2 linked regions of the Pseudovibrio sp. M1P-2-3 genome follow. The protein of the gene in region 1 interacts with the protein of each later gene in a pairwise test. Links are inferred from orthologs where the notes say so. Each region holds a gene or a part of one and is shown in the gene's direction. Other genes may lie near its edges.

Region 1 (5,692 bases):
GCTCTTGCAATAGACAGCTATAAAGTCGTTATACAAAATGGACTTTTGGTAGTAGGTCTTTCTGATTTGGGAGAGCTTGAGGCAGGTCTGACTGTACGCAGTTTAAAAGCCTCTCTTGAAGCCGGCGAAGAAGATGTCCTGAATGATGACGGGCTGGTTGACGATGCTGCCGTTTTACTGAATTCTGCATTTGCGCAGGATGGTATTTCCATTAGCGTTGCGGAAAATGTTACACTGTCCAAGCCGTTGCAGATTTTGCATGTGTCTAGCGAAGGTGAGACATGTTCTTACCCTCGTCATGACCTGCAAGTGGGTAACGGTGCAAACGCAACAATTATCGAGAGTTTTGTTGGGGCATCGGAGGCATCCTATCAAGTTAATACCTTGAGTAAGGTTTTTGTGGGTGACAAAGCAAAGGTGCTTTGGGTGAAGCTGCAAAAAGAGGCAGCCGACGCTCAGCATATCTCTAGTTTTGCGGCGACTGTGGGAGCTGACTCGGATTTCTCTCACTTTACCATAACAACAGGATCATCCTTATCACGTAACCAGATTTGGATAAAATGTGCAGGTGAGGGCTCAACGATTGGATGCCGCGGTATATCCATGCTTAACCAAAAGCAACATGCTGATGTGACATTGCTTGTTGACCATGCAGTCCCTTCATGTGACAGCCGCGAATTCTATAAGTCTGTTGTCGATGATCAATCTCATTCAGTCTTTCAGGGGAAGATTATTGTCGCTCCTGATTCCCAAAAGACTGATGGGCAGATGATGGTCCAGTCTTTGGTTCTCAATGATGATGCGCAAGTCAGTGTGAAACCAGAACTGGAAATCTTTGCTGATGACGTTCAGTGTGCTCATGGTGCGACCACAGGAGATATTGATGAAGATCTTCTGTTCTATTTGCGTGCTCGAGGTATACCAGAGAAACAGGCTCGTCACCTGCTCATTATCGCTTTCCTCGCTGAAGTGATTGAGGAATTGGACAACGAGGCTGTGATTGAGGTTCTGGAAGCTGAAGTCAGAAGCTGGCTCGGCACAGAAGAGGTATAATTTCTATGAACATCCGCGAAAGGATTGATCCCGTAATGCCAGTCTACGATTTGGAGAAAGTCCGTCGGGACTTTCCAATTCTTTCGCGGGAAGTCTATGGAAAGCCTCTGGTTTATCTGGATAATGGTGCATCAGCGCAAAAGCCCCAACAGGTTATTGATGCGATAACTAACAGTTACTCTCATGAATACTCTAATGTTCATAGAGGGTTACACTTTCTTTCTAATGCAGCTACTGAGCGTTTTGAAAGTGCTAGGGAAAAAGTTCGAACATTCTTGAATGCTCCAAGCATCGATCAGGTTGTCTTTACCCGTTCCTCTACAGAGGCCATTAACTTGGTTTCTTACGGGTTGGTTGGCTCTGTGAGTGAAGGGGATGAGATTGTTCTCTCCATTCTGGAGCATCATTCGAATATCGTACCTTGGCATTTTCACCGTGAGCGTTCCGGCGCTGTTCTTCGTTGGTCACCTGTGGCAGATGATGGGACATTCTTGTTGGATGAGTTTGAAAAGCTTCTGACAGACAAGACCCGTCTTGTTGCAATAACGCAAATGTCAAACGTGACGGGAACTGTCGTCCCAATTAAAGAAATATGCCGGTTGGCGCATAGTCGTGGGGTTAGGGTCCTTGTGGATGGCTCGCAAGGTGCTGTTCATATGCCAGTGGATGTCCAGGATTTGGACTGTGATTATTATATTTTCACTGGGCACAAGGTGTATGGCCCCTCTGGCATTGGAGTTCTCTACGGAAAAAAAGAGGCCCTTGAAGAGCTTCGTCCCTTTAATGGCGGTGGAGAGATGATCAAGGGCGTGACAGAAGACATCGTAACCTATGCTGATGTCCCACACCGCTTTGAAGCGGGAACTCCGCCCATAGTTCAGGCCATTGGCTTGGGTGCAGCCCTTGATTATATGGAGAGTTTGGGGCGGAACAATATTGCGCGGCATGAGGAGGTACTTCGTGATTATGCGAGTGAAAAACTCGCCGAAATAGGTTCTCTGCGTGTTCTTGGGACAACCAAGGAAAAAGGTGCCATATTCGCATTTGAAATAGATGGTATTCATGCCCATGATATTTCTATGGTGATTGACCGAGAGGGGGTTGCCGTAAGAGCGGGGACGCATTGCGCTCAGCCACTGCTATCGCGTTTTGGAGCAACGAGTACCTGCCGTGCAAGTTTTGGATTGTATAATAGTATTGAAGAGGTAGACCGGCTTGCTGATGCACTCCGGAAGGCCCAGAGAATGTTTGGATAGGACCCCATATGACTGACCAACCTCTTATCAGTGAGTTCACTCAGGAGCCGTTACAGTCGACTGAGATCAGCAATAGTTCCACCATTCCTGCAGAGGAGCTGGAGCGGCTAACATCAGATATTGTTGCCGCCCTCAAAACGGTTTTTGATCCAGAGATACCTGTTGATATTTATGAACTTGGCCTCATCTATAAAGTTGACATCGAAGACGACCGGTCTGTGAAGATCGATATGACGCTAACTGCTCCAGGTTGTCCGGTTGCAGGCGAGATGCCAATTTGGACCGAGAATGCCGTGAGCGCGGTCCCTGGAGTAAGTCATGTAGATGTAACGATGGTTTTCGATCCTCCGTGGGACCCTAGCCGTATGTCAGATGAAGCCAGAGTAGCGCTAAACTACTTCTAGGTGCATGGTTGTATGAATTAGTTGGAGGGATTGAGATGGCTGGGTTGGCTGATTTCAAAATTATATCGGTTGATGATGAGGCGGCTGCTCAAATTCAACAAATTATGGCTAGTCGCAGCGAAAAAGTTGAAGGCTTGCGAATTGGAATTAAAAAGGGCGGCTGTGCTGGCATGGAGTATACCATGGACTTGGTGGAGCAGGCCCAGCCTGGTGATGATATTGTTGAAGACAATGGGGTGAAGGTGTTTATTGAACCCTCGGCCGCCCTTTATCTTCTTGGTACAAAAATGGGATTTGAATCGACCAAATTTCGCTCGGGGTTCACGTTTAAGAATCCCAATGAAATTTCTGCCTGTGGGTGTGGTGAATCTGTAGAGATTTCTCCAGCAGAGTTACCAAACTCCTAAACGTATTAAAGGTTCTATCGTGTCGTTATTTGAACGCTTAAAAGCGGACTGTCCTGTTGTTTGGAATAACTATATTGACCATGAGTTCACACGGGGGGTAGGGAATGGCTCTCTGTCTAAGGACGCTTTTTTGCGATATCTTGCCCAAGACTATCTATTTTTGATTGAGTTCTCGCGGGCCTATGCTCTTTCAATATATAAGAGCAATACCCTTGATCAGATGAAAAGGGGCCTAAAAGGCGTCCAGTCCATTTTAGATACTGAAATGCAGCTTCATGTCCGTTTCAGCGAGAAGTGGGGCATTCATGAGCAAGATTTGGTAAACACCAAACCCGAGATAGCAACAACAGCTTATACTCAATTCGTACTACATTCCGGCATGAAGGGGGACCTGTTAGATTTGAAGGTTGCTTTAGCGCCTTGTGTTATCGGCTATGCCGAGATAGGGCGGAGCTTACTTCAAAGTTCCAATGCAACAGGTGCCGAAAATCCTTTCAACGATTGGATATTGGAATACGCGGGTGAGGAGTACCAAAACCTTGCTAATGAGGCGATCCAGGAATTGGACCTTCTAGCCTCTGAGTATATGACAGAGCAAAGGTATTCGCGGGTTTTAGAGATTTTTGAAAAGGCCACTCAGTTAGAAGTTAATTTCTGGGATATGGGGTTGGGGCGTTAAGCCCCAACTGCGGTCAATAGGAGAGGCACGAATACCTGCGGGTGATTTTTAAAGTAGGTAGTAAGCGTTAGTTTCAGGCCTGAGATGCCACGAAACTTCCAAATTTCGACCTAAGCTACTTGACCAAAATCTGGAAGATCAAGTTCAGTTTTTACAAGGTTACGCCCCATGCCCTTCGCTTGATAAAGGGCAGCATCGGCCCGTTCTATCAGACTTTGACTGGTATCCCCGCTCCGAAATGAAGCGACGCCAACTGAAAGCGTTATGCGTCCCAAGTTCTCACCAGTAGAGCGCTTAATCAGTTCTTTAGACAGAACTGCCCTTCTGATTTTTTCGGCTATTTCCTGTGCAACTGTCAATGAAGTTAGGGGAAGGATGACGCCGAACTCCTCACCACCATATCTACAAGCTATATCTTGAGGGGTCACGTTTTGTTTGGTTGCCATGGCTACCAATCTCAATACCTGATCACCTGTTTGGTGGCCATAATTATCATTAAACTGTTTGAAGTGATCTATATCGGTAATTAGAAGAGCGAGTGGCGTTTCACCTTCATTTGCCGCTTGCACAGCTCTGTCAAGAGTTTGATCAAAGTGCCGCCGATTATAAAGGGTAGTTAGCTCATCTTTCAACGATTCAGCGCGAATGGTTTCGAGGTTCTCATGAAGGTCGGAAAGGTGGTCTCGGGCAGTCAGAAGCTTATCTTGGTGAGCCCGGTTGATGTCCAATGTAGATGCCGTAATTCGAATAAGATCAAGAGTGAGTAGCTTGAGTTCACTTTGTGTGAGCTCAGTTCCCATCTTATCCAAAGCTGTTTCCAGATGATCAACGTAAAGGGTGTTCTTTTGTGAGCTTCGCTTCAGTATCTCTACAAGATCATTAATCTTGTCAGTGACTTTGCCCCCAACCTCATCAATGCGTTCACTCAGACGATCAACTGATAGATAGCGATTATATATACTATCCGCTTGTTCCTCTGTGAGTTTTCCCGTCTCACTTAGGATCTTGTTGATTGAGCGCGTCAGATTTGGGTTTATACCTGAAGAGTAACTGTACCAAAGCTCATAGTTTCTAGGAAATGCAGGGATTTCACTAGTTTTAATATGCTTTAATGCGCTATCTGCATAAACAAGAGAACGTTTGATATTTTCGTCTTTTGACATCGAAAGCTCGTAGCTAATAACCACATTGGGAGGTTTCCCCAGTGTGGTTATTAAAGACGTAACCCTAAATCAAGGTTAACAAAAACTTAAAATTTTAGGTTAATTGGCTATTTGAGGCGAGAGTCAAATTCGCGCAAAATGAATGCGGGAACGTGTGAGCTGTTTTTGAATAAGACTAAGTCTTCTGGGTGCGTACGGCTATGAGCTGGCTTGCTGGAGACCTGTTCGTGATAAGCTGCAGGCACTGAAGGCTGTGGCGTCATATCTGTGATAAGTGTAGAATCAGGCTGGTCTTCCATTTTTGTTTGCCGTGTAACCTTTTTCGAGCTGCGAGTTGTTGTTTTATTTCTGGAAGACGAGCTTTTTGGTTGCCGCTTCCGGGATTTTTTCTCTTCTGCGAATGCAGCAAAATCAAGTGGAGAGCCAAGCCATTCCAAGTTTTTGGAAATATTCTCTTCGATGGCTTTCAATAGCTTTTCATCTTTACCTGTAACAATTGATGTTGCAGTGCCACTTCTTCCCGCGCGCCCTGTTCTACCGATCCTGTGTACATAATCTTCAGCGTGCAGGGGAAGGTCATAGTTAAACACATGGCTAACGCTTGGAATGTCCAGACCTCTGGCCGCTACATCACTGGCAACAAGAATGGAAATATTCCCTTTCTTAAAGTTATCAAGCATTGTCATTCGGGTACGCTGATCCATATCCCCGTGTAGCGCACCTACGGAAA
Region 2 (5,445 bases), 1.3 Mb from region 1 along the record:
GGGTCTCCAGACGAACGGAAATCTGGTTGCCGGATTTCGTCAGGTCATCCACCAGATTGGAGCCGGTTGATGTGAGGCGCTCGACATAGTCTTCCCCGCGTACGGAAAGGGAGGAGACCAGTTCTGATCCGGCTTCACTGAAGCTGTCAGCAGCTGAGTTGATGCGGGTTTCAACTTTGCCAGACATTTTTTCAAGGGCATCATCAATAGCGTGTGTGAGGCGTTCACGGGCGCTGTCGACAGAGGAGGCGAATTCCTCGGAGGTGCTTGAAAGCTGGGTGGAAAGAGTTTCATGAGAACCGGAAATCGTCTCGCGCACCAGCTCGGCATTGGCTTTGATGGCCTCGCGCTGGCTCACAAGCTCTTCCACGAGACGGCGAATTTTCAGCTCGTTGTCGTGGTAGGAGTTTTCCAATGAGGAAACTTCTTTGTGAATGAGGACTTCCAGCTCGCTTGCACGGGCAATGGCGCGCTCGATGCCATCTCCCATCGCGGAAACTTCGCGCCGGATGGCTTGTCCAACATTCAAGATGCTCTCTTTGGCAACTTCCTCAGGCTCAGCTAGGCGCATGGCAACCTGTGTCATGCTCTGGGCGACATTGCGCATCTCCTGCGCACGCCACAGCATCACAGCCATAATCCAGAAGAAAGCAACAGGGACAAGAATAGCTACAGCAGAGAGCAGGATCTGCGGATTCGTGATCAACTGCTCTAAGGTGGAGCCTTCATTTGAAATGGAGAATGTTTTCCAGCTGAAGAACGAACCAAGGCCTGTCCAGATGATCGACATGGCCAGAGCAAACCAGAAAGGAGCTTTGGACGGTTTGCGCTGCAAGGAGAACATGAGGCTGCCGATGGACTGGCGGTCATCGTTGTGGGCGGCTGGCGGGCGAATGCCACGGTTGCGCCGACGTTGGGCGGAAGACCCTGAACTTGAACCGTCTGCATCGGGCTGTGAGGTGTCACTGCTCTGGTTGGTGTTGGAGGCTTCTGTTGGAACCGTTGCCGGTTCGCCCTTGCCTTTTGCATCCATTCCGAAAAGTGATTCAGCATTTGTTGTGGAGCCAAAATCGTTGGCCAATGCTTCCTCAACTGCCGACAGTGCCACTTCCGACGGAGCTTTCGCCTTCGGGGTGTTTGCCATAATTGTCGCCTCGTGTCCGTACTCTAAACTTCTGACCCGCAAGCATTGGTATTCGCCACCTTTGCTTGAGATATCGGCTCAATGATGGGATCTGAAAAACAGGTGCCGCTGTTGAAAGAGTGTGCCCTAATTTCCGATTGAAACTATCCACCGCATACCGCTCGTCATCTTTAACGATGGGGTTTTGGAGAATTGCTCCCATATTGCCCGATAAAACTATCTAATGACATAAACCGGCAATCTGCACAACAGAACTTGAGCTTGATTCGAAGAACGTTGTGAGGGCAAAAGCCTGTGAGCGTGAAAGGGCTTACTGGTGAAAACAGGAATGAGTGAAGGTCATAGTTGTGAGCGCTGAGCACCTCCGTTGGGACATGCCTGTCAATATTCCTTAACAAAGATCAGGGAATTTGCTGTGTTTTGGTAGTGAATACTTGATGAATATCCGAATAATCAATGTGCCCAAATTGCTGAAATTGATTTTTTAAATTTTGTTATCTTGTTGTATTTAAACGATTATATCGTTTTATATTTGATGGATTTTATGTGTTGACTGGATTTTCCCTTGGAGAGTGGAGGCTGTGAGGAAGGATAGGGTCGTTAACAATTTGATTTTTCAAAAAGTGGTTTGAGATGAGGAAAACATGCCGTATCTTTGCAATAAGATGCTAAAAGTTTAACTAAATCCCCTAGCGTGAAACGTGGTTTTACTCAGCTGATCTAGGAGGCTCTTTTTAATATAAATTGATGTTCCCCTTTGGAAAACCCTGTTGGCAAACTGTGATTCTCTTAACGGTAGAATCATATTGGGACGACCTTTCAAATTAAGGCTATTTTATGGCAGTCGGCTTCGATAAAGTTTGTCTCTTCCCCAACGGTAGATTTCTCATCTGTTATAATCTAGTAAATCAGGTGAGACTCCGCTCTAAAATATTGAGTAAATTGATGAATTGTTGGTGGGGTCGTTTGAAGGCAACGCGGCCTGTCGTGTACCATAAGTAAGAAAAATCCATTCTGTGAAACTGGCCTGTTCCAAGTCGAGGTACTCGCTAGAATCGGGGGGAGATCTTCATGCTTTACCCCTAGGGCTATTACTTGATGAGGTTTGGAGATCTGTAGTTTTTCTTGAATGATTGACAGTTAATGAGTATCTGAGTGAAACTTTGATATTCAAGACGCTGTCGAAAGCAAAAGTAGAGATGCCGAAAATTACCTTTATCACCGCGGCGGGCGAGCGCCATGATGTGGATGCTGCAAGCGGTTCCACGATAATGGAAACAGCAATTAAATTCATGGTCCCCGGTATCGAGGCGGAATGTGGAGGTGCGTGCGCTTGTGCTACCTGTCATGTTTATGTTGACCCGGAGTGGGCTGCAAAAACCGGTTCGCCTGAGCCAATGGAAGAGGATATGCTGGATTTCGCGCAGGACATTCGCGATACCTCCCGTCTATCCTGCCAGATTAAGCTGGACGATTCTCTGGACGGGATTGTGGTGCACATTCCTGAAACTCAAGGCTGAGAAAATAGTTCTTTAAATGCAAAAGCCCGCAGAGTTTGCGGGCTTTTTTGTCGGTAGATTATTCGGCAGCGACTGGCTGGACGAAAGATTTGTCCGCCGAGCCCCAGGCCAACTCATTCCCCGGTGAGGGATCACGTGGAATAAGGCGCGATAGACACAGGCTCACAGCTGCCATTCCCGCACCCGCAATAAACACGGCTTCGGGCGAATAAAGCCAGATCAACCCAAATACAACCGGAATGAATACCGCTGCAATGTGGTTGATAGTGAAGGCAACGCCTGCGGTTGGTGCGATATCGGCAGGGTCTGCGATTTTCTGGAAATAGGTCTTCATGGCAATGGCCATGGCAAAGAAGGCGTGGTCTATGACGTAAAGGGCACCGGCCACATATGGGTTGCTCACAAATGCATAAAGCAGGAATATTCCAATCAATCCGATATACTCGAATGTGAGTGTGGTGCGTTCGCCAAAGCGGCCAATGAGAGCGCCGATTTTATGGGCAATAAACATATTGATCAGCCCGTTTATTAAAAACAGGCCCGCCACTTCGTGCACTGCATAGCCAAAACGTTCCACCATCAAGAAGCCAGCGAAAACGGTAAAAATCTGGCGCCGCGCCCCGCCCATGAACGTGAGCATGTAATAGAGCCAATAGCGCTTGCGCAGAATCAGCTTTTTGTGTTGGGCTACACCGCCTTCAAAGCGGGGAAATACCGCATAAATGGCGATGGCCAGAAGAATGGTGGAGATGCCTGCAATCAGGAAAACTGTTTGGAAAGAAAGCTCCAGCGTTTGCCATGTGAGCATGATAGCTCCGTAGGCCATCAGCTGGGCGGCAGCGGCAACGGACAGAATTTTCCCCATGGTCGCAGGCGCGCTCTTCTTGGGCAGCCACTGCAAGGAAAGGGACTGCTGCATGGTTTCATAGTAGTGAAACCCGAAGGACATGAGCAGTGTGGTCAGGTAAAATCCGATCTCATAGGGAAAGTACCCGGTAATTGAGACACCAATGCCAAGAAGCAGCAGCGAAATGTAAGCAAAGGTTTGCTCTTTAAACAAGAGGAGCGCAAAAACCGCAGTGAATGCCAGAAGACCTGGAATCTCACGGATGGATTGCTGAATACCAATTTCCTTACCCGTAAAGCCGATGGTATTCACTGCGAAATTGTTGACCAAATTCCACCAGCTCGCGAAAGAAAGCTGCATGGCAACAGCCATCAGCATGAGCAAGATGACGGGGGAGCGCCACCCGTATTTGGGGTCTTTCAGGCTGCTGAACATTCCTGCCTCTTCAACGTGTATTGTTTGAAAGACTATCTGTATGATAGGTTAGTTCTGCCGTGTTATCGCTAGTTTGCCATTTAATATTGATATTTCGCCAAAGTGGTTGCCATGAAGGAACATCCGGAAATCTTCACCCGCCCGTCTCATCGGGAAGAAACTCCCATTATTGCCTATGCCATTGATATGGAAAAGGAAGCGGGTGGGGCGCGTCACTGTCATGAGCGGGGGCAGTTGCTTCATATCCTATCCGGCACCATGACGGTGACAACAGATCACGGGAGTTTTGTGGTTCCACCTGAGCGGGCGGTCTGGATGCCTGTGGGCGTTTTTCATGAAACGAGTTACATGGCTTTTGCCAAGTTCCGCACCCTTTATGTGTGCGCGGAGTGGTGTGAGGACCTGCCGCAAGTTCCTCAGGTAATTCAGGTAACCCCGCTTCTGCGTGAGTTGATTATGGCCTTGATGGGCGAGCCGCGCGATTATGAAGCCGGAGGTCCGGTGGGTCGGCTGGCGCGGGTGCTGGTGGATCAGATGGCTAAACTGCCCGTGGCTCCTCTGCAGCTCACGTTTCCCACAGATGACAGGCTCAAAACACTGGCGAAAGGGATCGTGCGTTGCCCCTCAAACATTCCCCAGCTGGCGGAGGCTGCAACCAGCTGCGCCTTGTCTCAGCGCACCTTTGAGCGCCGATTTTCGGCTGAAACGGGGCTGAGTTTTCGCAGTTGGTGCAATCAAGCCAAGTTGTTTCGGGCTTTGGAGCTCCTTGCTGTGGGGCGAAGTGTTGGCGATGTGGCGCACAAGCTGGGCTATGAAGGGCCAAGTGCGTTCATCCATCGGTTCAAAACCGCTTTCGGCGTGACCCCCGGACAGTATTTCCGGGAATCACATGCGCTAGATGCTATTGACAGGCCTTCAAAAAAGTCTTGATAGGCTTGGCACTGCCGGAAAGGCTGATTTTATGGCTGAGATAACCGCCAATGTTAATGGCAAGCTCTCGATCCTTAATCATCTGCTTCCATAAAGGGGCCGAAGGGCCTACCCGCACAACAGGCAAAGACACCCCGCCTTCACTATCGGGGGAGCTGCCAAAGGCAGAATAATCTTCACTCAAGGTTTTAGAGCTGATGGACACACGGGTGCTTTGGCCCTGAAAGAAACTGGCAGGCGGGGCTATCATGACAATATCGATTGTTTTTGTGCGCTTGTTGCAAGTTGCGATAAAATCACGATCATCCGTTTCGCGCACGCCGTGGGTCAAGCGCGGTGCCGTTCCTCCTATGAACTGCCATTGAAGCGGACCCTCCGAACCGCTGACAGGAGCTGGTTTCTTGGTAAACCGATCCCTGAGTGGGAAGCTTTTCCCGCTTAGGTTTGTCTTCTTTTCTTCATTGATAGTAATATTAAAGGCAGCCTGCCGCTTTTTGTCCAAAAGACACTGGAACGAGAACGGACGCCAGTTTTTTCCAGTCTTATAGATACCTCGGCCACTGAGCATT

The links. Proteins that work in one complex are often made in the same cells at the same time.
Region 2: the proteins of P6574_RS10215 (region 1) and P6574_RS04565 interact in binary tests that used the Escherichia coli proteins (3 or more experiments, as listed by UniProt). The link is inferred for Pseudovibrio sp. M1P-2-3 from one-to-one orthologs.

What each region holds. Positions count from the first base shown.
Region 1 is NZ_JARRCW010000001.1:2,345,068-2,350,759, reverse strand. Bases 1,506-4,434 are described here. They hold P6574_RS10215 (HesB/IscA family protein), read left to right. Parts: upstream 1,506-2,748; coding sequence 2,749-3,120; downstream 3,121-4,434. Other genes in these bases: P6574_RS10205 (GGDEF domain-containing protein), read right to left, coding at 3,910-4,434; tenA (thiaminase II), read left to right, coding at 3,140-3,799; P6574_RS10220 (SUF system Fe-S cluster assembly protein), read left to right, coding at 2,318-2,713; P6574_RS10225 (cysteine desulfurase), read left to right, coding at 1,506-2,309. Outside these bases: Fe-S cluster assembly protein SufD, read left to right, coding at 1-1,053; more of P6574_RS10225, read left to right, coding at 1,059-1,505; more of P6574_RS10205, read right to left, coding at 4,435-4,962; P6574_RS10200 (DEAD/DEAH box helicase), read right to left, coding at 5,070-5,692. UniProt on the Escherichia coli protein: Is able to transfer iron-sulfur clusters to apo-ferredoxin. Multiple cycles of [2Fe2S] cluster formation and transfer are observed, suggesting that IscA acts catalytically.
Region 2 is NZ_JARRCW010000001.1:1,004,169-1,009,613, forward strand. The notes cover bases 1,322-4,003. They hold P6574_RS04565 (2Fe-2S iron-sulfur cluster-binding protein), read left to right. Parts: upstream 1,322-2,343; coding sequence 2,344-2,664; downstream 2,665-4,003. Other genes in these bases: P6574_RS04570 (MFS transporter), read right to left, coding at 2,723-3,946. Also shown: P6574_RS04560 (apolipoprotein A-IV repeat region-like domain-containing protein), read right to left, coding at 1-1,144; P6574_RS04575 (AraC family transcriptional regulator), read left to right, coding at 4,058-4,876; P6574_RS04580 (DUF3011 domain-containing protein), read right to left, coding at 4,848-5,445. UniProt on the Escherichia coli protein: Ferredoxin are iron-sulfur proteins that transfer electrons in a wide variety of metabolic reactions. Although the function of this ferredoxin is unknown it is probable that it has a role as a cellular electron transfer protein.